4 regions of the Cronobacter universalis NCTC 9529 genome follow, and region 3 is predicted to be linked to each of the others. Evidence: predicted binding sites of a transcription regulator. Region 3 holds the regulator's gene; each other region holds the start of a gene.
What was found. Region 3 encodes PhoB, which activates phosphate uptake and scavenging genes when phosphate is short. Its sites were predicted from a motif close to CTGTCATAAAACTGNCNNAT; they were not measured.

Region 1 (8,086 bases), 1.4 Mb from region 3:
CTTCAGGCGCGCCACCAGCGTGGAGAAATCTTTTTCGCCCGCGGTAATACCGTCAAAGAAGACCACGTTCGCGCCGCCTTTCTTCAGGCCGTCCTGCACCGCGCGGGCCAGGCCTTCGCCGTACTGCTGTTTGTCATGAATGATAGCGATGCGCTTCGGCTTCACTTTATCAAGAATGTATTTCGCGGCGGTCGGGCCCTGATCGGAATCCAGACCGGTGGTGCGCAGGATCAGCTGATAACCGCGCGCGGTCAGCTCCGGCGCCGTCGCCGCTGGCGTAATCATCAGAATGCCTTCGTCTTCATAAATATCAGACGCCGGCTGGGTGGAAGAGGAGCACAGGTGGCCGATGACATATTTCACGCCGTCATTCACCACTTTGTTCGCTACCGCCACCGCTTGTTTCGGGTCGCAGGCGTCGTCGTATTTGGTGATAACCAGCTTGTTGCCTTTGATGCCGCCTTTGGCGTTGATATCTGCCACCGCCTGCTCGGCGCCGGTGAACTCCTGGTCGCCATACTGCGCTACCGGGCCAGACATGGCGCCCACAACGGCAATTTTAATATCTTCCGCCATCGCCATGCTGCTCATCGCCAGCGCAATTGCGCCTGCCAGTAACGCTTTGCCCTTCATTTTCATCCTGAGGTTCCCCATTCTTGTGGTTATTGCAGTTGTGATGTTGTTGTTTTTCGCTACTTTATTTCCGCTTCGCTTAGCAGCGCAGCATTTAATATTAGTTTTAAGCCCTGCCGCCCGGCTAAAAGCAGCATACTCTGCTAAAAACATACCCCATTTTTATGAATTTGGAATCACTATTTTTCACGTCAATTATGGTGGGAAGTGGCGAAAAAACGTCCGCCGCGCCTGTCACGCGGCGGGTTATCGGGTTTTACCAGCCTGCGGGCAGATAACCGAAGGCGGAGAGCACCGCGTAAATCGCGCTGGCGACATAGAGCAGCACAATCAGCCCCTGGATGAGCGGATGCGTGCTCCAGCTACACTGCCAGCGGGGCGTTATCTCCCCGCGGCGGCGCGCGCCGCGCAAAATAAGAATAGGCATAATGGAGAGGATCACGCCGCTGAAGACGCCTGCAAAGTAGAGCGCGTTCACAAAAGAGACCAGTCCGCTGTAGGCCAGCGCGAACGGCGGCAGCGCCACGACCGCCAGCACGCCGAGGCGTTTAAGCGGCTGCGCGTCGTCGCCGAGACGAAATTTGTCGAAGATATTGGTCAGGAAACTGCCGCCAAGCCCCCAGTAGGAGGTGAGCATCGCGCACAGCGCGAAAATATTGGCGGAAAAGAACGCCCACTCGCCGAGCGCCCGGCCCCAGGAGATGGTCGCCACTTCAGAGATATTATCAAGCCCGCTCAGCGCGATAACCGACAGCGGCACCAGCGCCAGCAGCGTAAAGGTAATGACCATCCCGACGATAATCGCTTTCGGCAGCTTTTCAGGTTTGTCGGCAAACCCGCGCGCCATCTCCGGCACAATGTACTGCGCGGCGAAGCAGAACGCGGTGACGTTAAACACCGGCACCATGTAGCGCCAGTCGCCATCCAGCAGCCAGCGCATCTGCGTCGATTCATGCAAAAGCGTGGCGACTACCAGCACCGCAATCATCACCACCATGCCGATACTGATAAATTTCTCGCCGCGCCCGATTGCCTTCAGCCCGAGCCAGAGAATGCCCGCCGCCGGAATAAAGAAAATCAGGCTGCCGATGGCGGGCGAGACGCCGATAAGCGAGCTGAGCAGTTTGCCGCTGCCGGTCATGTAGGCGGTGAGCGCGCCGACGCTGTTAACGCATACCGACGCGAACATCAGCCAGGCGCCGATGCGCCCGACATAGCGCCCGGCGAGGCCGCTTAACTGTAAATGCGCGCGGGTGCGCAGCGTCGCTTCCGCGACATACAGCATGGTGATAGTGGTCAATACGCCGACGAGGGCGAGCCAGAAGAGGAGCGGCATAAAGCCCGCTTTGCTGGAGGCGTAGGCGATGGAGAGTACGCCCGCCCCGATGTTGGTGCCGACGATCATCGCGACGCCTTCAACGAAGCTCAGGGATTTAGAGGATGACGCTGCCCGCTCTCGGGACGCCCACAGTGAGGCGGAAGTGGTGTTCTCAGACATAGTTCTTCCTTAAATATCCGGCGGCTATCACCACCGGAAGCGGTTGTGTTCACGGTGTGTTGTTGTGTTAGCAAGTGAGATATTTAAGCTTCGGGCCTGTCAGCCTCCCGAAGCGCGCTCCTTCGCAGGTCACCCCAAAGACGCGCCGTTATGGCCCGCTGCTGCGCGGCGGCCAGACCATAAGGCGGGCGCCCTCGGGGTAATTCCTGTTCGTTTTACGGCAGGGTTTGGTCTGCCTTGCACGGTGGGCGCGCTACGCTTACCCACCCTACGGACTGTTTCGGTGGGTGCGCTGCGCTTACCCACCCTACGGCCAGAGGCTGTGCTTTTATGTAGGGCGGGTAAGCCGTGCGCACCCGCCGTTTAAGCCCCAGATTTAGCGCCCCAGCGCGCGCGAGAGGATCTCCAGCGCCTTGCTGAACTGCGCGTCCGGGATGGTCAGCGGGTAAAGGAAGCGGATAACGTTGCCGTAAACGCCGCAGCTCAGCAGCAGCAATCCCTCTTCGCGGGCGCGCGTCAGCACCTGCTGCGTAAATTCAGGCGACGGCTTGCCGGTCTGCGGATCGTTAAACTCCACCGCCACCATCGAACCCTGCCCGCGGACTTCGGCAATCGCCGGACAATACGTCCGCGCCTGGTTGAGCACTTCCTGTAAGTGCTGGCCCAGCTCGTTCGCGCGTTGGCAGAGATTTTCCTGCTCAATCACGTCCAGCACCGCGTGCGCTGCTGCGACCGCCAGCGGGTTACCGGCGTAGGTGCCGCCAAGACCGCCCGGCGCAGGCGCGTCCATCACCTCCGCGCGCCCGACCACGCCCGAGAGCGGCATCCCGCCCGCGAGGCTTTTCGCCATCGTCAGCAGATCCGGCTTCACGCCGTAATGCTCCATCGCGAAGAGTTTGCCGGTGCGTGCAAAACCGCTCTGTACTTCATCGGCAATCAGCAGAATGCCGTGCTCGTCGCACAGCGCGCGCAGGGCCTCCATAAATGCCGGCGGCGCGACGTTGAAGCCGCCTTCGCCCTGTACCGGCTCCAGCACGATGGCCGCGACCTGATCCGGCGCGATATCGGCTTTAAAAATACGCTCCAGGCTCGCCATCGCGTCATCCACCGACACGCCGTGCAGCGCGTTCGGGAATTGCGCGTGGAATACCGAGCCCGGGAACGGGCCGAAGCCGATTTTGTAAGGCGCCACTTTGCCGGTGAGCGCCATCGTCATAAACGTGCGCCCGTGGAAGCCGCCGCCGAAGGTGATTAAGCCAGGGCGGCGGGTATACGCGCGCGCGATTTTCACGGCGTTTTCCACCGCTTCCGCGCCGGTGGTGAAGAACGCGGTCTTCGCCGGGCCGTCAATCGGCGCGCAGGCGTTGATGCGCTCCGCAAGCGCCACATAGCTTTCGTAAGGGACTATCTGGTACGCCGTATGCGTAAAGGCGCGCAGCTGATTTTCGATGGCCTCCACCACGCGCGGGTGACGATGGCCGGTGTTCAGCACCGCGATCCCCGCCGCGAAATCGATAATCTCGTTGCCTTCCACGTCCCACAGGGTGGCGTTGTCGGCTTTTTCGGCATAGAAGCCGCACATGACGCCGACGCCGCGTGGGGTGGCGCTCTGACGACGTTGGTTCAATTCTGAATTTTTCACCCGCATTCTCCTGCTGATAAACGTCACTTTTTAGCAACAAACCTGAAACAGTGACGTTTATTTACCCAGGCTATGGCCCTATAATCGAGTACCAGTTTTGAATAAATGAGGGATCCAATTGCATTCTTTAGTGTCCGATCTCTTATTGCTTCGCCTCGGCGAACAGCGCGATGAACGCCTGCATAAGCGGCTCTATAACGCGCTGCGCCTGACTATTCTCGATGGCAGCCTGCCTGCGCAAAGCCGCCTGCCCGCCTCGCGGGATCTCGCGCAACAGCTCGGCCTTTCTCGCAACACTGTGTTAACAGTTTATGAACAATTACTCGCAGAAGGATATGTGACCTCTCGCGCCGGCAGCGGCACGTTCGTCGCCGGAATGCTGCCGGACAGCCTGTTATCTGCGCCGCCGGTAGCGCAGGGGCAGCACGATCGCGTTGCGCACGCGGAGTTCTCCTCGCGCGGCAAAACGCTGCTCGGCCAGGTCAGCGCCAGCCCGAAACAGTGGGGCGCGTTTATCCCCGGCGTGCCGGACGTTCAGGCGTTCCCGCATCAGCTGTTCAGCAAAATTCAGGCGCGGATCAGCCGCCGCCCTGGCCCGCAGCGCCTCACCTACAGCTGCCAGGGCGGCACGCCGGAGCTACAGCGCGCGCTGGTGGATTATCTGCGGGTGTCGCGATCGGTTCACTGCGCGGCGGATCAGGTGCTGATCACCGAAGGGATTCATCAGGCTATCGATCTGGTGGCGCGCATGCTGTGCGATCGTGGTGATACGGCGTGGGTGGAAGAGCCCTCATACTGGGGCATCCGCCATGTGTTGCAGATGAATGAGGTAAACATTACGCCGGTGACGGTCGACCGCGCGGGCATGGTCCCGCCGGAAAGCGCCGGGACGCCGCCGCGGCTGATTTTCGTCACGCCGTCGCATCAGTATCCGCTGGGCGCGGTCATGAGCCTTGAGCGCCGTCAACGCCTGTTGACGCTGGCGCGCCAGACCGGCAGCTGGATCGTGGAAGACGACTACGACAGCGAATTTCGCTTTTCCGGCCAGCCTATACCGGCGTTGCAGGGGCTGGTGGCGGACCCGCCGGTGATTTACATCGGCACCTTCAGCAAAACGCTCTATCCGGGCCTGCGTATCGGCTATGTGGTGCTGCCGCGCGCGCTGGCGCAGGAGATGAAAACCGCGCATGCCGAGCTTTATCGCGGCGGCCATTCGATTATCCAGGCGGCGCTGGCGGAGTTTATCGAGGCCGGGCATTACAGCGCCCACATCCGGCGGATGCGGCTGCTGTATGGCCGCCGCCGGGCGTTTCTGACAACGCTGATAACGCGCTATCTGGGGCCGGAGGCGCTGTCGGATTTCAGCGATAACGCCGGGCTGCATCTGGTGCTGAATCTGCCGGATGATGCGGACGACGTGGAGATTGCCCGTCTTGCCAACGCGCGCGACATTCTGGTGCGCCCGCTGTCGCGCTACTACCTGACGGAGAACCGGCGTCGCGGCCTGCTGATGGGGTTCGCCTGCGTGGCGGAGGAGAAAATGGAGGGGGCGTTTAAAGCGCTGCTGACATGCATCGAGGCGGCTTACCCGGCGCTTTCGCGCCGCGCATAAAACAAAACACCCCGCTTAAGGCGGGGTGTGTCATCAGGCTGACGTGGCTTACGCTTCTATCGCGGCGCGCAGCTTTTTCATCGCGTTTTTTTCAAGCTGACGCACGCGTTCGGCAGAGACGCCGTAGCGGTTGGCCAGCTCCTGCAACGTGCTTTTGTTGTCTTCATCCAGCCAGCGCGCGCGAATGATCTGCTGGCTGCGCTCGTCAAGACCCTGCATGGCGTCGGTCAGTTTGTCGGCGGCGTGTTCTTCCCAGTTGTCATCCTCAATGCCGTCGGCAAAGTTAGAAGACTTATCCTGAAGGAACAGCACCGGAGCCATCGGCTGGCTGTCACCCGCGTCATCATCCGGGGACATGTCAAAGGTCATGTCCTGCGCGGCCATACGCGATTCCATTTCACGCACGTCTTTGCTGGAAACGCCCAGCTCGCGGGCCACCATTTCCACTTCATCCTGGTTAAACCAGCCCAGACGCTGCTTGGTTTTACGCAGGTTAAAGAACAGCTTACGCTGCGCTTTGGTGGTGGCGACTTTCACGATGCGCCAGTTACGCAGCACATATTCGTGAATTTCAGCTTTGATCCAGTGCACGGCGAAAGAAACCAGACGCACGCCCACTTCCGGATTGAAGCGACGCACCGCTTTCATCAGGCCGATATTGCCTTCCTGAATCAGGTCCGCCTGCGGCAGGCCATAGCCCGCATAGTTACGAGCGATATGAACAACAAAACGCAGGTGAGACAGGATCAGCTTTTTCGCTGCTTCCAGATCGCCCTGGTAATGCAGCTTTTCAGCCAGTGCCCGCTCTTCGTCTGCCGACAACATCGGCCAGGCGTTGGCCGCCCGGATATAGGAATCCAGGTTACCGACCGGGGCTAAAGCTAAAGTTTGCATTTCTTTGGTCATTCAAATCCTCTCAATCGACATCGGACTGGCGTTCGTCCCCATCAGGCAACAAACGGGCCAGTGTGTTTGAGCAACGAGAATATCAGCCACTCTTTTATCAGACCGTGATTTTATCCACAAGTTCCCTGTAGGCTTGTGAATAAATTACGCACAAAATGTGACATTGCTATGATAAAGCGTGGGCAGGAGAAGCAGAAGTTCATCGGTACGCATCCCCTGCTGACGGGAACTCGTAGCAGGGGATGATTATAACAAATATTTTTTACTCGGGGGTAAAGTGACGTAAATGTTGCACCGTGGCAAGCCAGGCGGCCGCCCAGCCGATCATGGAACAGACCAGCAGCAGCAACAGGCACTCATCGAAAGATAACCCGCTGATTTCAAAGGTTGTGCCGAAGACTTTCGCCACATCCGTCACCGCGGCGGATAACCGCATCACCAGGATTTCTGACAGAATCAGTGAGAGCAATGCGCCGGTAAACCCGAGCAGCGCGCCGCCGTACAGGAACGGACGCAGAATAAAACCATCCGTCGCGCCAATAAGTTTCTGCACGTTGATGGTGTCGCGGCGCGCGAAAATGCTCAGGCGCACGCTGTTACCGATAACCAGGAATACGGCTGCCACCATCAGCACGCCAATCATCGCCGCGACGCGCCCGACCAGCCCGGTGAGCGCCGACAGCCGCGCGAACCAGCTGTCGTCCATGCGCACTTCGTCAACGCCCTGAAGCTTCGCCACGCGGTCGCGCAGCGTGTTGAGCGCTTCGCTGCTCTGAAAATCGAGCTTCGGCTCGACCACTACCACCGCCGGCAGCGGGTTTTCTTCCAGCATATCCAGCGCGCCGCCAAAGCCCGACCAGTTGCGGAATTCGCCAAGGGCCTCGTCGCGCGAGAGGTAATTCACCTTCGCCACGCCCGGCTCGGCCTGAAGCTGCCCCACCACCTGCTGCGCGGCGTTATCGTCGAGCGTTTTATCGAGATAGACCGTGATCTGCGGCGACGGGTAATACTGCGTCGCGGCCTCGCTGACGTTCTTATAAACCATGTAGCAGACGCTTGGCAGCGTCAGCGAAATGGCAATCACCATCACCGTTAAAAACGTGGCGAGCGGTTTGCTTTTCAGATCGGCAAGCGCGCCCTGCCAGGCGTAACGCACCTGTTCATTGATGCCGCCCTGACGCGATTTGCCTTTGGTGTTGGAGCCTTTATTTCGCTTCTGCACAGGCCGTCCTGTTTCACCGGAAGAACGCTGTTTACGGAAATTATCCAGTTTGTTGCTAAAGCGCCGGATTTCATTCAGCGCGTCACGTTTATTCACCAACACGGCCTCCATGCAAATGCCCTTCGCTCAGGGTGAGCACCGGGTAGCTGCGCCGTGAGATAAGCCCGGTGTCGTGCGTCGCCATTAATACGGTCACCCCGACGCGGTTAAATTCTTCGAAAAGACGCAGAATGCCTTCCGAGAGGGCGTCATCCAGGTTGCCCGTCGGTTCATCCGCCAGCAGTACGGCCGGTTTATTCACCACGGCGCGGGCGATGCCCACGCGCTGCTGTTCACCGCCGGAAAGCTGAATCGGGAAGTTTTTCGCTTTGTCCAGCAGACCGACCTTATCCAGCGCCGCCGATACGCGACGGCGAATATCTTCGCCGCTGGCGCCCGCGATGATCAGCGGGATCGCCACATTATCGTAGACCGTTCTGTCCATCAGCAGATGGTGATCCTGGAAAATCATGCCGATCTGACGACGCAGAAACGGCACTTCGCGGTTTTTCAGGCGGCTGATATCGTGACCGC
Region 2 (8,086 bases), 1.9 Mb from region 3:
GCTGAGCGCGAACTGATGGAAGGCAACGCGAAAATCATCCGCCTTATCGCGCGTGACGAAGCGCTGCACCTGACCGGCACCCAGCACATGCTGAACCTGATGCGCAGCGGCGAAGACGATCCGGAAATGGCCTTGATTGCCGAAGAATGCAAACAGGAGTGCTACGACCTGTTCGTGCTGGCGGCGCAGCAGGAGAAAGAGTGGGCGGAATACCTGTTCCAGGGCGGCTCCATGATCGGCCTGAACAAAGATATTCTGTGCCAGTACGTTGAGTACATCACCAACATCCGTATGCAGGCTGTCGGTCTGGATCTGCCGTTCAAAACCCGCTCCAACCCGATTCCGTGGATCAACACCTGGCTGGTGTCCGATAACGTGCAGGTGGCGCCGCAGGAAGTGGAAGTGAGCTCTTATCTGGTCGGCCAGATCGATTCTGAAATCGACCATGACGATCTGAGCAGCTTCCAGCTCTGATATGGGTCGTATTACGCTTCGCGTGACGGGCACCGAGCTGTCGTGCCCGGACGAGCACCCTTCCCTGCTGGTGGCGCTGGAGTCACACGCGGTGACGGTGGAGTACCAGTGCCGTGAAGGCTATTGCGGCTCGTGCCGCTGCAAACTGGTCGCAGGCCAGGTGCAGTGGCTGACGAAACCGCTGGCGTTTATTCAGGAGGGCGAGATTTTGCCCTGCTGCTGTAAACCGCAGGGCGATATCGAAATAGAGATGTAACAACGCCGTATTGTCGGGTGGCGCGACGCATACCCGGCCTGGCAAACCACAGTACCAGGCCGGATCAGGCGAAACCGCCACCCGGCAAGATCAGCGTTTATCTTTCAAAAAACTCACCGCTTTATCCGGGAAATCGGTAAACAATCCATCCACTTCCGCCTTGTTATACAGCACGTCATAAAGCTGGTTCACATCCGTAGCGTATACCGGCAGCTGGTCGGCGCGCACCGTATACGGGTGCACCTGCAAATGGCTGGCGTGCGCCTCTTTCGCCATATCGGTCAGCGTCACATGGTCTTTGGTCGAGCCTTCCGCCACCAGCATATGGTAATCCGGCCCGATGCCATCGGCGTACTGCGCAATCTGCTTCATGGCGCCCGGTTTAAACATCCAGTCATAGCGATAGTTTACCCATTTGCCATCGGCCTGCTTCTCCTGGGTTTCGTTCCAGTCGGTGTAAGCGATAAGCTGCACCAGCTTCAGATCCATCCCCATTTTCGGCTCCAGCTCATTTTTAATGCGCTTAAGCTCGTTGGCGTCGAAACATTGCAGATAGACCTTATCCTGCTTCGTGGCGTAACCATATTTTTTCAGGGTTTCCAGCGTCTTCGCGGCGATATCCTTGCCTTCCTGATGATGGAACCACGGCGCTTTGATCTCCGGGTAAATACCGATGTTTTTACCGGTTGAGTGGTTCAGCCCCTGCACAAACTCAATTTCTTCTTCAAAGGTATGCACCCGGAAATCGGATTTACCCATCGGGAAGCGACCAGGGAAGGTCTACACCTTTTTGCCGTTTTCCAGCTCAAAGCCTTCGCTGAATTTCAGCGATTTGATCTCCGCGAGCGTGAAATCGATCGCGTAGTATCGGCCATCTTTGCGCGCGCGGTCGGGGAAGCGCTCCGCCACGTCGGTGACGCGATCCAGATAGTGATCATGCAGCACCACCAGCTGGTCATCTTTGGTCATCACCAGATCCTGCTCAAGGTAATCCGCGCCCTGCGCATAGGCCATCGCTTTGGCGGGCAGCGTGTGCTCCGGCAGATAGCCGCTGGCGCCGCGATGGGCGATCACCAGTTTATCCGCCGCCAGCGCGCTTGCCGACATCACGCCAATCGCCAGCGCCGCCAGCGTCATTTTCAGTGTCATGGGTGCTCCTTATCCGCGTTTCGCCTGCGTTGCGTGGTGATGTCTGTGCTCACCGACCATCACGATAATCAGCAGCAATACCGCCAGAATGCTGCCGCCAATCATCACCATAAAGCCGCCATCCCAGCCGAAGAAATCGACGGTGTAGCCCACGATAGCGCTCGCCGCCACCGAGCCGCCGAGGTAGCCGAACAGGCCGGTAAAGCCCGCCGCGGTGCCCGCCGCCTTTTTCGGCGCCAGCTCCAGCGCATGCAGACCAATCAGCATCACCGGGCCGTAAATCAGGAAACCGATGACAATCATGCACGCCATATCAACGTGTGGGTTGCCCGGCGGGTTGAGCCAGTAGACGATGGTGGCGATGGTCACCAGCGTCATAAAGAATACGCCGGTCGCGCCGCGGTTGCCGCGGAAAACCTTGTCCGACATCCAGCCGCAAATCAGCGTGCCGGGGATGCCTGCATATTCATAGAAGAAATATGCCCAGGAAGATTTATCCAGCGCAAAATGCTTCACCTCTTTTAAGTAGGTCGGCGACCAGTCGAGGATGCCGTAGCGCAGCAGGTACACGAAGACGTTCGCGATGGCGATGTACCACAACAGTTTATTCGGCAGCACGTACTGCATGAAAATCTGCTTCGCGGTCAGCTCTTCTTCATGCTTCTCGTTATAGTCGTCCGGGTAGTCATTTTTGTACGCTTCGATGGGCGGCAGACCGCAGGACTGCGGCGTATCGCGCATCAGGGCGAAGGCGATAATCGCCACCAGAATTGCCGCAAAGGCAGGCATATAGAGCGCGGCGTGCCAGTCGTTAAACCACGCCATGCCGAGCAGAAACAGCAGCGGTGGAATACCGCCGCCCACGTTATGGGCGCAGTTCCACACGGAGACAATCCTGCCGCGCTCTTTCTGCGACCACCAGTGCACCATCGTGCGCCCGCACGGCGGCCACCCCATGCCCTGGAACCATCCGCACAGGAACAGCAGCACAAACATCACCATAATGCTCGACGTCGCCCAGGGAACGAAGCCCATAAACAGCATCACCGCCGCCGCGAGGATCAGGCCTGCGGGCAGAAAGACGCGCGGATTCGACCGGTCAGAGACCGAACCCATAATGAACTTCGAGAATCCATAAGCGATGGATATGCCCGAAAGCGCAAAACCGAGATCGCCGCGTGAAAAGCCCTGCTCCACCAGATATGGCATCGCCAGGGCAAAGTTTTTACGCACCAGATAGTAAGCGGCATAGCCGAAGAAAATCCCCATAAAAATCTGCCAGCGCAGGCGACGATAGAGCGGATCTATCTCGCCGTCAGGCAGCCTTGCGCGATGCGGGGCGGGTTTAAAAATACTTAGCATCTCTGTCTCCTGCTGATGAGGTTTATATCTATTCGTTTTACTTATCTTTCCTTTGCGAGCGTGATAGTAGGCAAAATGGATTATTTATGCTGTGAAACATCGCACAAAATGTTACAGAATTATGACAATCGAAAACAAATGCGCATCGCATCACGATTAATTTTCGTTATGCGCGCGTTTATTTTCGATTAAGCCCAAAAAAGACAAGGGATGACGCAGAATGGAGATATCGTGAGCCAAAAGGAAAAGAAGGGCGTTACAGATAAATACGGACAGGGGCGAAAGCAGGAAACCGGCATGTGCGGAAAATCACGAGCGCCCGGCGATGTACGGGCGCTCGGTTGAGCCGTCAGACCGAATGCGTGTCGACCACCTGCACCCAGCCCTGGCTTGCCGTCACGTCCTGGCCGTTCAGCCAGCGGCGCACCAGCGTAAGGGCCATCATGGCACAAATCTCCTGACGAATACGCAGCGCGTAACGGCTGGCGTTAAAGCGCAGGCGCACGGCGTGTGTGGCCTGCGGCGTGGTCAGCGCGATGTTAATCTCGTCGTCTTCAAAGCTCGCAATGCTCAGCGCCAGATCGGCGAGATGGCGGGTACGGCGCTCCACGTTCCAGTGGGCGGTCTGCGCCAGCGTCTCCACCTGGGCGGGCAGCACTTCGCTTGCCAGCAGCGGCGCGTCGGCGCCCGACAGTTGCAGCGCCAGCAGGCCCGCGGTGAACTGCTCGCTTAACGTAATGCTGAGCTGCTGCTCGCGCAGGCAGCGGGCAATCTGGACAGGCAGCGTTTCGGTGCCTTCAAAAATCAGGCTGTCGCCCGCCACCGCACGCACTTGCGGCCAGAGGGCCTCCATCTCCGCGCGGCGCGACGCAGGCCCGGTGAGTTTGAGTTCGATAATCGGCGTGGAGGAGCGATAACCCATCACTACGTCCGGCGGTAGCGTCAGGGGATCGAGCGCGGCGGCGAGATCGCTTTCGGAGCGCCCGAACGTGGTCAGACGCAGGCAGAGCGGTGGCAGAGGGAACGTAAAGCGCTCGCGCAGGCGCGGCAGGATCTCATGCTCCACCATCCGTTTGAATTCAGACGGCACGCCCGGCGTGAAGAAAATCAGACAGCGGTTGAGCTTAATCGCGAACCCGCAGGCGGTGCCGACCGGGTTGTCGATCATTTCGCTGCCCGCCGGCAGCAGCGCCTGTTTGCGGTTGCTTGCGGCCATCACGCGCCCGCGTTCCGAGAAAAAGCGCTCCATCTGCGCGAGCCAGCCTTCGTGCAGCGTAAGCTCAACACCCGCCGCGCGGGCCGCCGCCTCGGCGCTGAGATCGTCACTGGTCGGCCCGAGGCCGCCGTTGACGATTAAGATATCGGCGTGCTGGCTGCGCTCGGTCAGCGCGGACACCAGCGATTCGAGACTATCGCCCACGGTGTTGCGGCGGGTCAGCGGCAACCCCTGATTAAAAAACAGATCGGCAAGCCAGGCGGCGTTGGTATCGACAATCTGACCGTGGAGCACCTCATCGCCGGTCGAGAGCATTTCTGTCTGTAGCATTATTTTCTCCGCAGGAAGGGAAGGCTTTACTATAGCGCGCAGAGAAAAGAAGAAGGAGAAAAACAGGCGCGGCGGAACACCGCGCCCGGAAAATCAGAACCCTGCGCTGACGCCCAGGTACGGGCCATCGGCCACTTTGCTGTCGCGATCGCCATCTTTACCGGTCATATTGATATAACGGTAACCGGCTTCCACGCTGAGCGGGCGGAACAGGGAGAAACGCGCGCCCGCGCTGGCTTCCTGGTAGTCGTTCACGCCGCTGGAGAGCGAATCCGGCGAATAGTAGTAATCGCCAAACAGCGAGAAGCGCTGCCCGATATCCCAGCGCACGCCGCCGCCGACGGCCGCCGCGTAGCCTTCATCCCCTTCGTTCGGGTTCAGGTAAATGGCCTTCACGCCCGGCGTGACCATAAACGGCCCCAGCGGCATATTGAAGCCCAGTCCCGCGCCCACGATATCGCCATGATCGTCATTGTGCGCCCAGTTGCCGGTCAGCTGCAGACCGCTGCTTTCCGTGCCGAAACCGACGCCCATATTGGTGTAATGCTCGCCCACAGAACCGTTGACGCTGACAGCGCCCGCCTGAGTGGCAGCCAGCAGCAGGCCGGCCAGTGCTAAACGAAGTGTGTTTTTCATTCCATGTATCTCAAAAAAAGAAAAAGAGTCCTGCAAACGCAACGCGGCATTGTACCTGTATCGGGGCGGCGATCAATGCGAGGCGGTCACCGCCTCCCTTCGGCGCGTGAAAAAGGAGAAAACACCTATGCGGATCAGCATTAAATGGCGCTCTGGCCGCGCGCGGACGGATGCAGCGGCAGACGCACGCGCACCAGCAGTCCGCTGAGCTGCTCGCCTTTTAACAGTTCTGCCCGGGTGCGGTGCCAGCGGGCGATATCGTTAACCAGCGCCAGCCCCAGCCCGGCGCCGGGGTGCGCGCTGGCGTTATCGAGACGGCGAAACGGCGTCAGCGCCTGGTCGCGCTGGGCGGCGTCAATCCCAGGGCCGCTGTCTTCCACCTCAAGACGCGCTTCGCCCGCCTCAACGCAGACGCGTACCGTCACCACGCCGCCTGCGGGCGTATATTTCAGCGCGTTATCCAGCAAGTTGGCGCACAGCTCGGCCAGTAGTAACGGCTCGGCGGCGACCCACACCGGCCCCTCTTCACCTTCGTAACCGAGATCGACCGGTTTGCTGCGCGCCTGCGGCAGGCGGGAGAAGCAGCTTTCCCGCGCCGCCGCCACCAGATCCACCACATCAAGCGTGCGCGTATCGCCCGGCTCCGCGCGCCGCAGCGTCGCGAGCTGCAACAACCGCTCGGTCAGATCGATAGTCTGATCGAGCGTCGCGCTCATCGCCTGGAGGCTTTCGCGCCATTGCGCCGGATCGGCGCTGGCCAACGCGACGGCCGCCTGAGTTTTCAGCACGGTGAGCGGCGTTTTTAACTGATGCGAGGCGTCGGCGCTAAAGCGCTCCTGGCGGGCAATCAGCGCGCGCAGACGGCTGATATAGCGGTTGAACGCGATGATCAGCAGCCGCGTTTCCGACCACGGCAGCAGATCGGGCAGCGGCGTCAGCTCGCCGGGCGAGCGTCTGACCATCAGGCGCGACAGCTTACGCATCGGCTTGAGTACGCGACGCAGTAACAGTCCGGCGAGCACCAGCGTTAACAGCACCAGTCCGCCCTGCGAAAGCGCAGACGAGATAAGCAACTGTCGGGCCAGCAGATGACGCGACTGCAACGTCTCGGCGACGTAAATCTCCGCCATGCCGTTAATGCCATCTTCATTGACCGGCTGTAGCAGCCGCGCCACCCGCAACCGCTGGCCCTGATAGGTCGCGTGATAAAACCACGCCAGCGCCGGGTAAAGGTCGGTACGCGCCACCCCGCGCGGCATCGACGGCAGATCGTCATAGCCGGAGATCACCCGCCCGTGCGTATCCTGTACTTTGTAGTAGAGCCGGTCATTCATGTTGCGCTCGACGCTGTCCAGCACCACCCAAGGCACGTCCGCCTGCAATTCACCGTGCTGGACGTTCAGGCGCTCGGCAAGAATGCGCGCCGAGGCCAGCAGCGTGCGATCGTAGGCCTGGGTCGCGGCATTCAGCGCGCTGACATAGCTGTTTAAGGCCGAAAACGCCCACAGCAGCAGGAGCGGCAGGCCGAGAAACAGCAGCAGTTTTCCGAGCAGGGATTCAGGGCGCCACCAGCTCATCGCTGCACTCCAGCACATAACCCAGGCCGCGCAGCGTGGTGATTTGAACATTGCTCGCCAGCAGCTTTTTGCGCAGCCGGTGAATATAGATCTCGATGCTTTCCGGGCTGACGTCGTCGCTTAAGCTGAACACCTGTTCGAAAAGTTGCTGGCGCGTGACCGGACGGCGGCGGCGATACATCAGCACCGTTAAAAGCGCATGTTCGCGCGGCGTGAGCGCCAGCGGCCTGCCCTGTAGCTCGAAATAACCTTCGTCGTGAAAAGTCAGCTCGCCGAGACGCTGCGCCTCCTGCACCTGCCCTTCGCTGCGGCGCACCAGCGCGCGCAGCCGCGCCTCCAGCTCGCTCAGCTCAAACGGCTTCGGCAGATAATCATCGGCGCCCTCGTTAAGCCCTTTCACCCGGTCGGCCACCGCGCCGTGGGCGGTGAGCAGCAGTACCGGCACCGCCTGTCCGCGACGGCGCAGACGGCTCAGCACCTCCAGCCCGCTCATGCGCGGCATTTCAATATCCAGCACCGCCACGGCGTAGCGCTCGTTTTGCAGCAGGTGATCCGCCGCCAGCCCGTCGCTCACGCAGTCCACCGCAAAGCCGGTGTTCGCCAGCGCTTTCTCCAGCCAGTGAGCCAGCTCACGGTTATCTTCGGCCAATAAGAGACGCATATCACATCCAGTAAAGTTTCTGTCGCGATGAAAGGAAACTGAAAGGCTTTAGTTTTAACAATCATGCAACCGATACGCTACAAAGCAGTTCACATAATCAGAAACATCACGGCAGTCATGCATGAGGATGAAAATGAAAACATCGCTTCTCTCTACCCTGTTAGCAACGTCACTGGCTTTCTCTTTTACCGCAGCGCAGGCGGCTGAGGCGCCGTCGCGCCCCGAGTGCATCGCGCCTGCCAAGCCCGGCGGCGGCTTCGATTTAACCTGCAAACTGATTCAGGTGAGCCTTCAGGAAACCGGCGCGCTGGAAAAACCGATGCGCGTGACGTACATGCCAGGCGGCGTCGGCGCGGTGGCCTATAACGCGATTGTGGCCCAGCGCCCCGGCGAGCCGGGCACCGTGGTGGCGTTTTCCGGCGGCT
Region 3 (8,086 bases):
CCAGCGCCTGCGCGGCGTCCTCCGGCGAGAGCGCAAGCCCGGCGTCCGGCAGCGCGTCGCGCTTGCGGCGGGTGGCGTCGAGCGTCTCGTTCAGCGTACGCAACTGTTCGCGGTCGCGCTTTTGCTGCGCCAGCACCGCGCGCCAGCCCGCGAGCTCGCTGCTCCAGAGGCGAAAGCGGTCGTGCTCCGCAAGCCACTGGCCGAGTTGCGTGAGTTCTGCCGTCTGCGCCTGCGCCTGTTGCGCGGCGGCCTGGCGGATCTCCCGGCGGCGCTGCTGGTTTTCCTGTAAGCGAACGCTTACTTCTTCATACTGGCGGCTGGTCGCGATAAAGGCGGTTTCCAGCTCCTGACAGCGCAGCCAGGCCGGACGCAGTTTTTCCGCCGGTAGCGCCGCCTCAAGCCGCGCCAGATCCGGGGCGGCGGCCTGTAGTGCTTGATCCGCCGCCGCCGCCGCATGGCGCGCCGCGTCGAGCGCGCTGGCAAGCGCGGTGCGCTGCGTCAGCCACAGGTGTTCTTGCTGTAACTGGCGCTGGCGGGCGAGCAGCGTTTTTTCCTCGTCAGTGAGCGCCTGCAAACCTGTGGTTAAGCTTTCCCGTTGCGCTTCGTCCAGCAGGCGCACGCCCTGCGCCTGCGATTCGAGCTTCTCAAGCTGGCTGCGGGCTTCTTTATGCTGTTCGAAAATACGCGCCGAGACCTGGCCGTAGATTTCCGTGCCGGTCAGCTCTTCCAGCAGTTCGGCGCGCGCTTTTGCTTCGGCATTGAGAAAGGCGGCGAACTGCCCCTGCGAGAGCATCATCGAACGGGTGAAACGGTCGTAATCCAGCCCCGTCAGCGCGGCAATTCTGTCGAGTTTGTCTTTGATTTTATCGGCGACGATTTTACCGTCTTCGCAGCGCGCCAGCTCTACGCGCGGCGCCTGTAAATTGCCATCTGGCTGGCCGCGCGCGCGGCTCTGGCTCCAGAAGGCGCGCCAGGCGACGCCTTTGACTTCAAACTCCACTTCCGCCAGACACTCGGCGGTGTCGCGCGTCATCAGGTCATTCTGGCTTTGCGACAGCGCGTTCAGGCGCGGCGTGCGGTGGTAGAGCGCAAGGCAGATGGCATCCAGCAGCGTGGTTTTGCCCGCGCCGGTCGGGCCGGTAATGGCGAAGAGTCCGTTGCTTGCGAACGGTTCAGCGGTAAAGTCGATTTTCCATTCGCCTTTCAGCGAATTCAGGTTTTTCAGCCGCAGGGTTAAGATTTTCATGCCTCGTCCTCCTCGTGCAGGCTCTCCAGCGTGCGGGCGAAGAGCGTGCGCAGGCGCGCTTTCTCCGGCTCCTCCAGCGCTTCCAGCTCCAGGCGGCGCTCAAACACCTCTTCCGGCCCCAGCTCGCTGAGCGTTTCGGTGCTGAGCGTGCCGAGCGCGCGCTCGCGCATTTCGCGGCTGCGGCGCAGAAGGACGACCTCCACCGGCAGGCTTTCGGTGAGCAGGCTTATCTGACGGTGCATATCATGCAGAAACTCGGCGGTGTCGATTTCGATATCGAGCCAGACTTTCGGCTCGTCCGGCGCGTCGCGCCACTGTTCGAGCTGCGCGGTAATGGACTCCAGGCTGCCTTTCAGCACCGCCAGCGGCTGGCTGACCGGCACCGGCAGGGCCGTGACGTCGCGCAGTTTGCCGTCGGCGAACTCCACCAGATAAACGCTTTTCTCTTTGCCGGTTTCATCAAAGCTCAGCGCAATCGGCGAGCCGCTGTAGCGGATATGCTCGCAGCCCGCCACTTTCTGGGCGCGGTGGATATGCCCGAGCGCGATATAATCGGCGGGCGGAAAGCGGTCCGCCGGGAAGGCGTCGAGCGTGCCTATATAGATGTCGCGCACCGCGTCACTTTTGGTCACGCCGACGGTGGTAAGATGGCCGGTCGCGATAACAGGCAGGTTGCGCTCGCCGCGAAGCGCGCAGGCGGCCTCATAGCTTTGCTGATAGTGCAGGCTGATGGCCTCCAGCAACTGCTGCTGTTTTTCACGACCCGACTGCCCGCCAAGGCTTCGCAGCACGTCGCGCGGGCGCAAAAACGGCACCGGGCAGAGCACCGCGCCCGGCTCGCCGTCGCGGCGGTATAAGAGAGTGGCCTGCGTTTCTGGCGTGAGCTGAGCGCTGGCGATAACCTGCGTGTTCAGGCAGGCCAGCAGTTCGCGGGATTCATTGAGCGTCGCGACCGAATCGTGGTTGCCGCCGAGCACGATAAGCGGGCAGTTCGCCGCCTGAAGTTTGACGACAAAGCGGTTGTAGAGCTCGCGCGCGTAGCTTGGCGGCGCGCCGGTATCGAAGATGTCGCCCGCGACGATGATGGCGTCCACCTGATGCGCTATCGCGGCGTTCAGCAGCCAGTCGAGAAAGGCTTCATGTTCGGCGGCGCGGCTTTTGGCGTAAAAATTTTGACCAAGATGCCAGTCTGAGGTATGCAGAATACGCATGGGATGCCCTGTGGCGAAAAAGCGAGAAGGGGATTATAAACATCCAGTACCGCGGGTGTCCTGTTTCGTCGCGCCGCCGGGTTTTTCCCGGCGTGCTGACAGGTCATCTTACGGTCATCTTTTTCATAAATCTGTCATAAATCTGACGCATAATGGCGCCGCATAACATACTGTTTACTTTATTTAACAGGGCGAATCATGGCGAGACGTATTCTGGTCGTTGAAGATGAAGCACCTATCCGCGAGATGGTGTGTTTCGTACTGGAACAAAACGGCTTCCAGCCGGTGGAAGCGGAAGATTATGACAGTGCGGTGAATCAACTCAATGAGCCCTGGCCCGATCTGATTTTGCTGGACTGGATGCTGCCCGGCGGATCGGGGATCCAGTTTATTAAACATATCAAACGCGAAGCGCTGACCCGCGAGATCCCTGTGGTGATGCTGACCGCGCGCGGCGAGGAAGAAGATCGCGTGCGTGGGCTGGAAACGGGCGCCGACGATTACATTACCAAACCGTTCTCCCCGAAAGAGCTGGTGGCGCGTATTAAAGCGGTCATGCGCCGTATCTCGCCGATGGCGGTGGATGAAGTCATCGAAATGCAGGGCTTAAGCCTCGATCCGTCATCGCACCGGGTGATGACCGGCGAAAGTCCTCTCGATATGGGGCCGACTGAATTCAAGCTGTTACATTTCTTTATGACGCACCCGGAGCGCGTTTACAGCCGCGAACAGTTGCTGAATAACGTCTGGGGCACCAACGTGTATGTGGAAGATCGTACCGTGGATGTGCATATCCGTCGCCTGCGTAAGGCGCTGGAACAGAGCGGTCATGACAGAATGGTACAAACGGTGCGCGGTACGGGTTATCGGTTCTCAACCCGTTTTTAAACCCAAAACAGGAGTGTGACGCGTGCTGGAACGGCTGTCATGGAAAAGACTGGTGCTGGAGCTGTTTTTTTGCTGTATTCCGGCGCTGGTGCTCGGGGCGATATTCGGCTATCTGGCATGGTTTTTACTGGCGGCGGTGACCGGATTGCTTATCTGGCATTTCTGGAATTTGTTGCGCCTCTCCTGGTGGCTGTGGGTCGATCGCAGCATGACGCCGCCGCCCGGCAGCGGCAGCTGGGAGCCGCTGCTCTACGGCCTGCACCAGATGCAGTTGCGCAATAAGAAACGCCGCCGCGAACTGGGCAATCTTATCAAACGCTTTCGCAGCGGCGCGGAATCCCTGCCGGACGCCGTGGTGCTGACCACGGAAGAGGGCGTCATCTTCTGGTGCAACGGTCTTGCGCAACAGCTGCTTGGCCTGCGCTGGCCTGACGATAACGGCCAGAACATCTTAAACCTGCTGCGCTACCCGGAATTCACCAGCTATCTGCGCGGCCAGGAGTTTAACCGGCCACTGCATCTGGTGCTCAACAACGGGCGTCATCTTGAATTTCGCGTGATGCCGTACAGCGAAGATCAGCTGTTAATGGTGGCGCGCGACGTCACGCAGATGCATCAGCTCGAAGGGGCGCGGCGTAACTTTTTCGCGAACGTCAGCCATGAGTTGCGCACGCCGCTGACCGTCTTGCAGGGTTATCTGGAGATGATGCACGAGCAGACGCTCGAAGGGCCGCTGCGTGAAAAAGCGCTGCATACGATGCGCGAGCAGACCTTCCGTATGGAAGGGCTGGTGAAACAGCTACTTACGCTTTCGAAAATCGAGGCGGCGCCCGCGATGCAACTCAACGAAACGATAGACGTGCCGCTGATGCTGCGGGTGGTGGAGCGCGAAGCGCAGACGCTGAGCCAGCAGAAGCATACCTTCACGTTTGAGGTCGATCCGCAGCTCAAAGTGCTCGGCAACGACGAGCAGTTGCGCAGCGCGATTTCAAACCTGGTCTATAACGCGGTCAACCATACGCCCGAGGGCACGCACATTACGGTGCGCTGGGAGCATGTGGCGAACGGCGCGCGTTTTAGCGTGGCCGACACCGGGCCGGGGATCGCCGCGGAGCATATTCCGCGCCTCACCGAGCGATTCTATCGCGTGGATAAGGCGCGCTCGCGCCAGACGGGCGGCAGCGGGCTGGGGCTTGCGATTGTGAAACATGCGCTGACGCACCACGACGCGCGTCTGGAGATTGAAAGTACGCCAGGCAAAGGCACCACGTTTTCGTTCCTTCTGCCGGAGCGGCTGATTGTGACATCGCCCGCCAGAACCGTTTCTGCGGTTTAATTCGTAAAGCTTCCTTTCCAAGGCCAGCCATAAGCTGGCCTTATTCATTTTTTCATCGCCTTTGAACGCTTTTTTCAGCGTTTGGCGCTTTTTTGCTCGCGCGAATCGCCGGAGGTTTTTTACGATTTCAGATTTTATCACTGCCCTGAAACTTAGATCTGGCATAAAGGTCTGGTTTTACGATCCCGTCTTGCCTTTAAACGTTATAAGCGTTTAAATTGCGCCCCTGCTCTTGCCAGACCGACTGTTTTTACGGGGTAAATCGAAAAACAATTCTTCGCCAGCGTAATCGGGAAGCATATCCCGCTGTCAGCCCTGGAAATAGCGGCGTTTTCGTCAGGTGACTGGCGGTAAAAAATTATTCAATTTCAACACCACATCCACAGGCAGTAAATCTTATGACCCATCACTTAAAATCGCGCGACATTATCGCACTGGGGTTTATGACCTTTGCGCTGTTCGTTGGCGCGGGCAATATCATTTTCCCTCCCATGGTTGGTTTGCAGGCCGGTCCGCATGTCTGGATGGCGGCGATCGGCTTTCTGATCACGGCCGTTGGTCTGCCTGTGCTGACCGTGGTGGCGCTGGCGAAAGTCGGCGGCGGCGTTGACAGCCTGAGCCATCCGATTGGCCGCGTGGCGGGCATTCTGCTGGCGACCGTCTGCTATCTGGCCGTCGGGCCGCTGTTCGCCACACCGCGCACCGCGACCGTGTCGTTTGAAGTGGGTATTGCGCCGCTCACCGGCGACGGTGCGCTGCCGCTGCTCATCTACAGCCTGGTCTATTTCGCGCTGGTGATTCTGGTGTCGCTCTATCCGGGCAAACTGCTGGATACCGTGGGCAACTTCCTGGCGCCGCTGAAAATCATCGCGCTGGTGGTGCTGTCTGTAGCGGCGATTGTCTGGCCGGCGGGCGATATCAGCGTGGCGACAGAGACCTATCAGAAAGCGGCGTTCTCCAACGGCTTCGTGAACGGTTATCTGACGATGGATACGCTCGGCGCGATGGTGTTCGGGATTGTTATCGTCAACGCGGCCCGTTCGCGCGGCGTGTCTGATTCTCGTCTACTGACGCGCTACACCATTTTCGCGGGCCTGATGGCGGGCGTCGGCCTGACGCTGCTCTACCTGGCGCTGTTCCGTCTCGGCTCTGACAGCGCGACGCTTGTTGATCAATCCGCGAACGGCGCGGCGATTCTGCATGCGTATGTTCAGCACACCTTTGGCGGCGCGGGCAGCTTCCTGCTGGCGGCGCTGATCTTCCTGGCGTGCATGGTGACGGCGGTCGGCCTGACCTGCGCCTGCGCCGAGTTTTTCGCGCAGTACCTGCCGCTCTCTTACCGCGCGCTGGTGTTTATTCTGGGGCTCTTCTCCATGGTGGTGTCGAACCTTGGCTTAAGCCAGCTGATTCAGTTCTCTATTCCGGTGCTGACGGCCATCTATCCGCCGTGTATCGCACTCGTTGTACTGAGCTTTACCCGCGGCTGGTGGCATAATTCGGGCCGTGTTATCGCCCCGGCGATGGCGGTCAGTCTGCTGTTCGGTTTGATTGATGGGGTGAAAGCCTCGGCAATAAGCGGTATCCTTCCGGCCTGGACTCAGAAACTGCCGATGGCGGATCAGGGGCTGGCCTGGCTGCTGCCGACCGTCGCGATTGCGCTGGCGGCGGCGGTCTGGGATCGTACGGCCGGACGGAGCGTGACTTCCACCGCACACTGATCGTCGGTTGATTGTTGAACCACGGGGCCTGGCTCCGTGGTTTTTTATTGTATGACGTGGTACTGGAAAGATGGAAAACGAGAACAAGCTCAAGCGCGGATTGAGTACAAGACACATCCGCTTTATGGCGCTGGGTTCAGCGATTGGCACCGGCCTGTTTTACGGCTCGGCGGACGCCATCAAAATGGCGGGCCCGAGCGTACTGCTGGCTTACATCATTGGCGGCGTGGCGGCGTATATCATCATGCGCGCGCTCGGCGAGATGTCAGTACATAACCCGGCGGCGAGCTCATTCTCTCGCTATGCGCAGGATAACCTCGGCCCGCTCGCAGGCTATATCACCGGCTGGACCTACTGCTTTGAAATCCTGATCGTCGCCATCGCCGACGTTACCGCGTTCGGCATCTATATGGGCGTCTGGTTCCCGACGGTGCCGCACTGGGTCTGGGTGCTGAGCGTGGTGCTTATCATCTGCGCCATTAACCTGATGAGCGTGAAAGTGTTCGGCGAGCTGGAGTTCTGGTTCTCGTTCTTTAAAGTCGCCACCATTATCATCATGATCGCGGCCGGTATCGGCATCATCATCTGGGGTATCGGCAACGGCGGCCAGCCGACCGGCATCCATAATCTCTGGAGTAACGGCGGCTTCTTCGCGAACGGCTGGATTGGCACCGTGATGGCGCTGCAAATGGTGATGTTCGCCTACGGCGGCATTGAGATTATCGGCATTACCGCTGGTGAAGCCAAAGATCCGGCCACATCGATTCCGCGCGCCATTAACTCCGTACCGCTGCGTATTCTGGTGTTCTACGTCGGCACGCTGTTCGTGATTATGTCCATCTATCCGTGGAATGAAGTCGGCACCAACGGCAGCCCGTTTGTACTGACGTTCCAGCATATGGGGATAACCGTTGCGGCGGGCATTCTGAATTTCGTGGTGCTGACGGCCTCGCTGTCGGCGATTAACAGCGATGTCTTCGGCGTGGGCCGTATGCTGCACGGCATGGCCGAGCAGGGCAGCGCGCCGAAAGTGTTCGCCAAAACCTCGCGCCGCGGCATTCCGTGGGTGACGGTAGTGGTAATGTGCTTCGCGATGCTGCTGGCGGTGTACCTCAACTACATCATGCCGGAAAACGTCTTCCTGGTGATTGCGTCGCTCGCGACGTTTGCGACCGTCTGGGTCTGGATAATGATCCTGCTCTCGCAGGTGGCGTTCCGCCGCCGTCTGAGCGCGGATGAAGTCAACACGCTGAAATTCAAAGTGCCGGGCGGCGTGGCGACCACTATCGTCGGCCTGATCTTCCTGGCGTTTATCATCGCGCTGATTGGCTATCACCCGGATACCCGCATTTCGCTCTACGTCGGTTTCGCGTGGATTGCGCTGCTGCTGGTGGGCTGGGTGTTTAAACGCCGTCGCGACGCCCGACTTTCCGCATAACGCGCCCTTTCATCCCCGCCGCCTGGCGGGGATGTCATTTTCGCTCTACGCTCACTTCTGTTTCTCCGCCTCCCGTCTCCTCCCCCAATAAAGTCCAGAATGAGGAAGGCGCGCGGTTGCCCCTGTGGAAAGATGCGCCTGTTTTCTGTCGATTAAGGATCAAAGTGTATGTTGAATGCCTGGCATCTCCCCGTTGCGCCCTTTATTCACCGGCAGGGGGAGAAATTACTGATCACCCTCTGGCTTGCG
Region 4 (8,086 bases), 1.9 Mb from region 3:
TTCGTTTTCGCCCCACGCGACCTGTTGCAGCGTCGCGGGCGCCATCAGCGTCACCGATTTGCACTGCTGCGCTTTTTGCCACAGCGCGTAGTGGATCGCCTGGTTTTCAATAATGTGCCCGAGATGGCTGAAGCCAAACGACGCGTCATCAAACGCGATGCGCCCGAAACTGTCTTTCTCCCAGACTTCCATGCCGTGATAGGCGGTGGCGCGCTGGCGAAGAATGGCGTCCCAGACATCAAGCTTTTTGAGCAACGCTTCGCTGGCGGCGTTAATCGCCGACACCCGCAGCGCCGGCGGCGCGCTCGCCTCCAGCGGTTCCGGCGCGCGCTGCTCCAGCACCGCGACGCGCAGCCCGCTGCCTTCCAGCCCGCAGGCTACCGCCAGCCCGACCATGCCGCCGCCGACAATCGCTACATCTACACTTTGCACATTCGACTCCTTAGCGCGGCACCCAACCAAGGGTGCGTCTGGCCAGCGCGTCACGCGCCGGGGTAAATAGATCCATTGCCATCAGGCCAAGGTTGCGCCCGACCACCAGCGGCGACCAGCGGTTGGCGAAAAGCTGCACCAGCCCGTCGGTCACGCCGATCGTCGCGGCTTTATCCTGCTCGCGGCGCTGTTGATACGCGCCAAGCACCGGATACGCGCCGATATCTTCGCCGCGCGCGAAAGCCTGCGCCAGCGTCTCGGCGAGCGTCATCACATCGCGCAGCCCAAGGTTAAACCCCTGCCCTGCGATCGGGTGCAGCGTCTGGGCGGCGTTGCCGACCAGCGCCGTGCGGTGAGAAATCACCCGCGAGGCGAGACTTAACGCGAGCGGATAACCGCTACGCGCGCCCGCGTGCGTAATACGCCCCAGCCGCCAGCCAAAGGCGGTCTGGAGTTCGCGGCAGAAGCGATCGTCGCTCCAGCCCAGCACCTCAGCCTGTTTATCGAGAGGATGGCACCAGACGAGCGAACTGCGACCGCCCGACATCGGCAGCAGCGCCAGCGGGCCGTGTTCGGTAAAACGCTCGAACGCACGGCCCTGATGCGGCAGCGCCGTCGCGACATTCGCAATGATTGCCGCCTGATGATAAGGCTGCTGACGCCACTCGATGCCGCACTGCGCACCAATGGACGAGCGCGAACCATCGGCCGCTACCAGCAGTTGCCCTTCCAGCGTCTCGCCGTTATCAAGCTGTACGCTGACTGCCTCGTCACGGCGCGTAATGGCCGTCACGCGCGCGGGGCAGTGCAGATGCACGCCCGGCGCTTTACGCAGCAGGCTGAAAAGCCGCTGACCGGCGTCGTGCAGCTCCACGACATTCCCCAGCGCCTGCGTCTGGTAATCGCGCGCGTTCAGCGTCACAAAACCGGCGTGGCCGCGGTCGCTGACGTGAACGGTGGTGATAGGCGTCGCGCAGGGCGCGAGCGCCTGCCAGACGCCGACGCGCGCCAGCTCGCGGCAGGTGCCGTCGGCAAGCGCGATGGCGCGGGCGTCAAAGCCCGGATGCGCGGCGGACTCCGGCGCGCTGGCTTCCACCAGATGCACCGCCAGCGCGCCGTGGGTAAACCGGGAGATAGCCAGCGCAAGCGTCGCGCCAGCCATGCCGCCGCCGGCGATAATCACGCTCATGAGCGCGGCGCTGCCGCCATCAGCGCTTCGATATCGTCCGCCGATTTCACCACGCTGGCGGTCAGGTTCTCATTGCCGGTTTCGGTAATGACGATATCGTCTTCGATACGGATGCCGATACCGCGATATTCTTCAGGCACGTCGGCGTCCGGCGCGATATAAAGCCCCGGCTCCACGGTGATGACCATGCCTGGCGCCAGGATACGCGAGCGATCGGGGCCGTAGAAGCCGACATCATGCACATCCAGCCCCAGCCAGTGGCTGAGCCCGTGCATAAAGTACGGACGGTGCGCGTTTTCCGCGACCAGCTGCTCCACGTCGCCGTTGAGAATGCCCAGCCCGACGAGCCCTTTCACCATTACGCGCACCACGTCGCCGGTCACATCCTGAATTGAGGTGCCAGGACGGAAGAGACGCAGCGCGGTTTCCAGCGATTCCAGAACAATGTCATATACCGCGCGCTGCGCAGGCGTGAATTTGCCGTTCACCGGGAAGGTGCGGGTGATATCGCCCGCGTAGCCTTTGTATTCACAGCCCGCGTCGATAAGCACTAAATCGCCGTCGCGCAGCTGGCTTTCGTTTTCGGTGTAATGCAGGATGCAGCCGTTTTCGCCGCCGCCCACAATGGTGTTGTAGGAGGGAAAGCGCGCGCCGTGGCGGGTGAATTCATGCAGAATTTCGCCTTCCAGCTGGTATTCATACATGCCCGGACGGCACGTCTGCATGGCGCGAATATGGGCCAGCGCGCTGATTTCGCCGGCGCGGCGCATGACGGCCAGCTCTTCCGGCGATTTAAACAGGCGCATTTCGTGTACCCAGGGGCGCCAGTCGGTGAGCGTGGCGGGCGCGGAGAGATTCTGACGCGCGCCGCGGCGCAGTTTATCCAGCGCGGTGAACACGATGGCGTCGGCATAAGGGTATTCGCCCTGCGCGTGGTAGACCACATCCAGCCCGTTCAGCAGTTGATACAGCTGCTCGTCGATTTCGTTAAACGCCAGCGCGCGGTCGACGCCAAGCTTCGCCGGGGCCGCCTCCTGCCCGAGACGACGGCCAAACCAGATCTCCGCGGTCTTATCGCGCAGACGGTTAAAGATAACGCTGTGGCTGTGCGTTTCATCGCTTTTAATCAGCACCAGCACCGCTTCGGGTTCATTGAAGCCGGTGAAGTACCAGAAATCGCTGCTCTGGCGGTACGGGTATTCGCTGTCGGCGCTGCGCGTCGCTTCCGGCGCGGCGAAAATCAGCGCCGCGCTGGCCGGAGCCATTTTCGCCAGCAACGCCTGACGGCGTCGCAGAAACTCTTGCTGTGTCATTGCACCTCCTGAGTAAACGAATGTTAGTGAAGCGTGGGCTTTTTCACTTCCGGCGCGGTCGGTGACTGGCGCGTAAAGGTGTCGTGGCAGAGCAGCGCCGCGACGCGCACATACTCGATGATCTCCTCAAGCGACATCTCCAGCTCTTCCTGATCTTCGCCTTCGTCATAGCCGAGCTGGGCGATGTTGCGCAGGTCGTCGATGGCTTCGCCGGTTTCGCCGGTGATTTTGTCGAGCTTCGGTTGGGTGACGCCGAGGCCCAGCAGGAAGTGGTTCACCCAGCCCGCCAGCGCATCGGCGCGGTCAAAGACCGAGACATCGTCGCCGTCCGGCAGCCAGAGCTGGAACATAAAGCCGTCATCCTCCAGCGTATCGCTGGTGGCGGCGTGCAGCTGACGCAGCGCCTGAGCGAGCTGCTGGCCGAACGCCAGCCCCTCGTTGGTCAGGTCGTGCAGCAGCGGTTGCCAGCTGCTGTCATGATTGCCGCCGCACAGGATTCCACTGATAAGGCCGTGCATTTCTGCGGGGGTCAGGCCCACGCCTTGCTGATTGAGCAACTGGCCGACCTCGTCGTAACCAGGCATTTCGTTCTGTATAGACATGCGCATTCGTCGTCGTTGGGAGGAGGAGTTCGTGTTATGCTACCACTTCGTGCCCTGGTGATACCAGAAAAGGGCTTGTGTCTTCATATCAGGGTAGCTATAGTGTCGCCCCTTCGCAGCCCCGGCGCGAATGGTTGGCGAGTCAACAGCAGGAAAGTGGAATGTCTGCACAACCAGTCGATATCCAAATTTTTGGGCGTTCACTGCGGGTGAATTGCCCGCCTGAACAGCGAGATGCACTGAATCAGGCTGCGGACGAGCTGAATCAACGGTTGCAAGATCTGAAAGTTCGCACTAGAGTCACCAATACTGAGCAGTTAGTTTTCATCGCAGCATTAAACATCTGTTATGAGCTGGCTCAGGAAAAAGTGAAAACCCGTGACTACGCGGCCAACATGGAACAGCGTATCCGGATGCTCCAGCAGACCATTGAACAAGCATTACTTGAGCAAGGTCGCATAAGCGAAAGAGCGGAGCCAAAGTTTGAATAACGCTTCAGGGTTTACTATGGTAGAGTGACCGTGAAGTAAAAAATTTCTCTGAGATGTTCGCAAGCGGGCCAGTCCCCTGAGCCGATATTTCAAAAAAACAGAATGTGACGCTCCACGGTTGGTGAGCATGCTCGGTTCGTCCGAGAAGCCTGAAAACCGTGACGACGCATTCACCTTGAACCACGGGTTCAAGGGTTACAGCCTGCGGCGGCATCTCGGAGATTCCCCCTTCTTCTACTACCATGACTGAATTTCCCGTTACTTCAGACCTTCGTCAGCACATCCGTAAAGAGATCCGCTACAAGCGCCGTGCGCTGACGGCCGAGCAGCAGGCGCATTTCGCCGAACAGGCCGCTGCGCGTATGCTGGGCTTCGCCCCGGTGGTGGAAGCGAAAAGCGTGGCGGTGTTTCTCTCTTTTGATGGCGAGCTTGATACCCGTCCGCTAATTGAAGGACTATGGCGCGCCGGAAAACAGGTGTGCCTGCCCGTGCTTCACCCTTTCAGCCCCGGCAATTTGCTGTTTCTGCGCTATCTGCCGGACAGCCTGCTCGCCACGAATCGTCTGAAAATCCTTGAGCCTGCGCTGGATGTGCGCCATGTCCTGCCGTTAGACCGTCTCGACGTGCTTATCACGCCGCTGGTGGCGTTTGACAACACTGGACAGCGCCTCGGCATGGGCGGCGGTTTTTACGATCGCACGTTGCAAAACTGGCGCGCGCACGGATTCTTGCCGGTCGGCTACGCGCACGATTGTCAGCAGGTGGAAAGCCTCCCGGTGCAGGAGTGGGATATTCCCCTGCCCGCGGTGGTGACGCCGACCAAAACCTGGCGCTGGTGAAATAAAAAGCCGGGTCGCTTACGCTAACCCGGCTCAACATCTCGTTCAGCAGGCCGGGTAAAATGCCCGGCCTTATCACTTCAGTACAGCAGGCGCGCGCGGATCGTGCCCTGAATCGCCTTCATGCTTTGCAGCGCGTTGTACGCGATATCTTCCGGCGCATCCACATCAATCACCACATAGCCCATCTGCGGCGTGGTTTGCAGATACTGCGCCGCGATGTTAATGCCCTGCTCGGCAAAGATCTGGTTGATGGCGGTCAGCACGCCCGGACGGTTTTCGTGGATGTGCAGCAGGCGGCTGACGCTGCCGCCGTGCAGCGGCAGAGAGACTTCCGGGAAATTCACCGCTGAGAGCGTCGAGCCGTTATCGGAGTATTTCGCGAGCTTGCCCGCCACTTCCAGACCGATGTTTTCCTGCGCTTCCTGGGTTGAACCGCCGATGTGCGGCGTCAGGATCACATTGTCGAACTCGCACAGCGGCGAGTTAAACGGATCGCTGTTGGTCGCAGGTTCAACCGGGAAGACGTCAATCGCCGCGCCCGCCAGATGTTTGCTGGAGAGCGCCTCGCACAGCGCCGGGATATCGACCACCGTACCGCGCGCGGCGTTAATCAGCAGCGCGCCAGGCTTCATCAGCGCCAGCTCTTCCGCGCCAATCATATTTTTGGTCGACGCGTTTTCCGGCACATGCAGGCTCACCACGTCGCTCATGTTGAGCAGATCGGAGAGATGCTGGACCTGGGTTGCGTTGCCGAGCGGCAGCTTGCTTTCGATATCGTAGAAAAACACGTTCATCCCCAGCGATTCCGCGAGGATACCAAGCTGGGTGCCGATATGGCCGTAACCGATAATACCCAGTTTTTTACCACGCGCCTCAAACGACCCCGTCGCGAGTTTGTTCCAGATGCCGCGATGCGCTTTGGCGTTCGCTTCAGGAATGCCGCGCAGCAGCAGCAGCAGTTCGCCAATTACCAGCTCGGCTACCGAGCGAGTGTTGGAGAACGGCGCGTTGAAGACCGGAATGCCGCGCTTCGCCGCCGCGTCCAGATCCACCTGGTTGGTGCCGATGCAGAAGCAGCCGACCGCGACCAGTTTTTCCGCTGCGGCAAAAATCTCTTCAGTCAGATGAGTACGGGATCGCAGGCCGATAAAGTGCGCATCGCGGATGGACGCTTTCAGCTGTTCGCTGTCGAGCGCGCCCTTGTGGTATTCGATATTGGTATAACCTGCGGCACGCAGGCTATCGATGGCTTTCTGGTGAACCCCTTCCACCAGCAAGAATTTAATTTTGTCTTTCTCCAGCGATACTTTTGCCATTTCCCGACCCTGTCTTGTCTGAACTGTTATGAAGCTGAAATAAGCCAGCCTTCTGCCAACATATCAAAATTTGCGTTTCCGGCAATATGAACGTTTGCGTCGCGACATTGAAGAAACATCACGCAGAGATAAAAGGCAGAAGAAAATGTCGCATGGCAGAAATATGACGGAAGGATTAACAGGATGGATACAAAAATGTGAGAGATGTCACCAAATTTAACGCAGGGGAATTTTTTTAACCGCAGGGGCGCCGGAACGCCCCTGTCAGATCATTTTACGATGGTTTTTACGCCGTCTACAGTGCCGATGAGCGCCACGTCCGCGCCGCGGTTCGCAAACAGGCCGACGGTGACGACGCCCGGAATGCCGTTGATGGCGTTCTCCAGCGCAATCGGATCCAGAATGGTCAAACCATAAACGTCCAGAATCACGTTGCCGTTATCCGTCACCACGCCCTGACGATACTCCGGGCGTCCGCCGAGCCTGACCAACTGACGCGCGACCGCGCTGCGGGCCATCGGGATCACTTCCACCGGCAGCGGGAAAGTGCCGAGCACATCCACCTGCTTGGACGCGTCCGCGATACAGATAAACTTTTCTGCCACCGACGCGATGATTTTCTCGCGCGTCAGCGCCGCGCCGCCGCCTTTGATCATCTGCATCTGGCCGTTGATCTCATCTGCGCCATCCACATAGATGCCGAGAGAATCCACCTCGTTCAGATCGAAAACGGTAATGCCCAAGCTTTTGAGCTTCGCGGTGGAGGCGTCAGAGCTGGAAACCGCGCCTTCAATCTCGTTTTTCATGGTGCCCAGCGCGTCGATAAAATGCGCGGCGGTGGAGCCCGTGCCTACGCCGACAATCGTGCCCGGCTCGACATACTTCAGTGCGGCCCAGCCGACGGCTTTTTTAAGTTCATCCTGCGTCATGAGAGTTTTGCCTGTGGTGTAAAAACTGTGGCGCATTATAAAACAACCCGTCACGCAATGGGCGAGTCATTCTGCGGCACAGCTCCGATGTTTGCGTTTGGGTCTGTATCCGGTGCAAATTTATGTCATAGTGCGAAACATAACGAGACAGGGAGCACACCACAGAGATGAAACGCCCGGACTACCGAACACTACAGGCGCTGGATGCGGTGATAAGAGAGCGCGGGTTTGAGCGCGCCGCACAAAAGCTGTGTATTACGCAGTCCGCCGTGTCACAACGAATTAAACAGCTGGAAAACACCTTTGGCCAGCCGCTGCTGGTGCGCACCGTGCCGCCGCGCCCGACCGAGCAGGGGCAAAAACTGCTGGCCCTGCTGCGCCAGGTCGAGCTGCTGGAAGAAGAGTGGCTGGGCGATGAGCAGACCGGCTCGACGCCATTGCTGTTGTCGCTCGCGGTCAACGCCGACAGTCTCGCGACCTGGCTTTTGCCCGCGCTGGCGCCCGTGCTGGCGGATTCGCCGGTACGCCTCAATTTGCAGGTGGAAGATGAAACCCGCACTCAGGAGCGGCTGCGCCGCGGCGAAGTGGTGGGCGCGGTGAGTATTCAGCCTCAGGCGCTGCCGAGCTGTCTTGTCGATCAACTGGGCGCGCTGGACTATCTCTTCGTCGCCTCGAAACCTTTTGCCGATCGCTACTTCCCGAACGGCGTAACGCGCGCGTCGCTCCTGAAAGCGCCCGCCGTCGCGTTCGACCATCTGGATGATATGCATCAGGCGTTTTTACAGCAGAATTTCGATCTGCCGCCGGGCAGCGTGCCCTGCCACATCGTTAACTCGTCGGAAGCCTTCGTACAGCTGGCGCGCCAGGGCACGACCTGCTGTATGATCCCGCATCTGCAGATTGAAAAAGAGCTGCAAAGCGGCGAGCTTATCGACCTGACACCCGGGCTTTACCAGCGCCGGATGCTCTTCT

Region 1: rpoH (RNA polymerase sigma factor RpoH) is a predicted target of PhoB. The motif match lies at 6,447-6,466, and genes of this name have one in related genera.
Region 2: glpT (glycerol-3-phosphate transporter) is a predicted target of PhoB. The motif match lies at 3,350-3,369, and genes of this name have one in related genera.
Region 4: serA (phosphoglycerate dehydrogenase) is a predicted target of PhoB. The motif match lies at 6,209-6,228, and genes of this name have one in related genera.

What each region holds. Positions count from the first base shown of each region.
Region 1 is NZ_CP012257.1:4,011,697-4,019,782, forward strand. Features, by position in the region: gene AFK65_RS18540 (branched-chain amino acid ABC transporter substrate-binding protein) at 1-639, opposite strand, end outside; gene AFK65_RS18545 (aromatic amino acid transport family protein) at 890-2,131, opposite strand; gene AFK65_RS18550 (4-aminobutyrate--2-oxoglutarate transaminase) at 2,508-3,773, opposite strand; gene pdxR (MocR-like pyridoxine biosynthesis transcription factor PdxR) at 3,892-5,385, shown strand; gene rpoH (RNA polymerase sigma factor RpoH) at 5,434-6,291, opposite strand; gene ftsX (permease-like cell division protein FtsX) at 6,554-7,609, opposite strand; gene ftsE (cell division ATP-binding protein FtsE) at 7,602-8,086, opposite strand, start outside.
Region 2 is NZ_CP012257.1:2,931,779-2,939,864, forward strand. Features, by position in the region: gene nrdB (class Ia ribonucleoside-diphosphate reductase subunit beta) at 1-474, shown strand, start outside; gene yfaE (class I ribonucleotide reductase maintenance protein YfaE) at 476-730, shown strand; partial or broken gene glpQ (glycerophosphodiester phosphodiesterase) at 821-1,879, opposite strand; gene glpT (glycerol-3-phosphate transporter) at 1,889-3,241, opposite strand; gene AFK65_RS13525 (nicotinamide mononucleotide deamidase-related protein YfaY) at 3,591-4,787, opposite strand; gene AFK65_RS13530 (YfaZ family outer membrane protein) at 4,881-5,423, opposite strand; gene AFK65_RS13535 (sensor histidine kinase) at 5,564-7,000, opposite strand; gene tctD (transcriptional regulator TctD) at 6,981-7,661, opposite strand; gene AFK65_RS13545 (Bug family tripartite tricarboxylate transporter substrate binding protein) at 7,795-8,086, shown strand, end outside.
Region 3 is NZ_CP012257.1:1,059,970-1,068,055, forward strand. Features, by position in the region: gene sbcC (exonuclease subunit SbcC) at 1-1,246, opposite strand, end outside; gene sbcD (exonuclease subunit SbcD) at 1,243-2,457, opposite strand; gene phoB (phosphate response regulator transcription factor PhoB) at 2,656-3,345, shown strand; gene phoR (phosphate regulon sensor histidine kinase PhoR) at 3,368-4,681, shown strand; gene brnQ (branched-chain amino acid transporter carrier protein BrnQ) at 5,080-6,399, shown strand; gene proY (proline-specific permease ProY) at 6,470-7,837, shown strand; gene malZ (maltodextrin glucosidase) at 8,006-8,086, shown strand, end outside.
Region 4 is NZ_CP012257.1:3,471,646-3,479,731, forward strand. Features, by position in the region: gene ubiI (FAD-dependent 2-octaprenylphenol hydroxylase) at 1-432, opposite strand, end outside; gene ubiH (2-octaprenyl-6-methoxyphenyl hydroxylase) at 443-1,621, opposite strand; gene pepP (Xaa-Pro aminopeptidase) at 1,618-2,934, opposite strand; gene AFK65_RS15960 (YecA/YgfB family protein) at 2,958-3,536, opposite strand; gene zapA (cell division protein ZapA) at 3,698-4,027, shown strand; RNA gene ssrS (6S RNA) at 4,070-4,253, shown strand; gene AFK65_RS15970 (5-formyltetrahydrofolate cyclo-ligase) at 4,270-4,866, shown strand; gene serA (phosphoglycerate dehydrogenase) at 4,947-6,185, opposite strand; gene rpiA (ribose-5-phosphate isomerase RpiA) at 6,455-7,114, opposite strand; gene argP (DNA-binding transcriptional regulator ArgP) at 7,282-8,086, shown strand, end outside.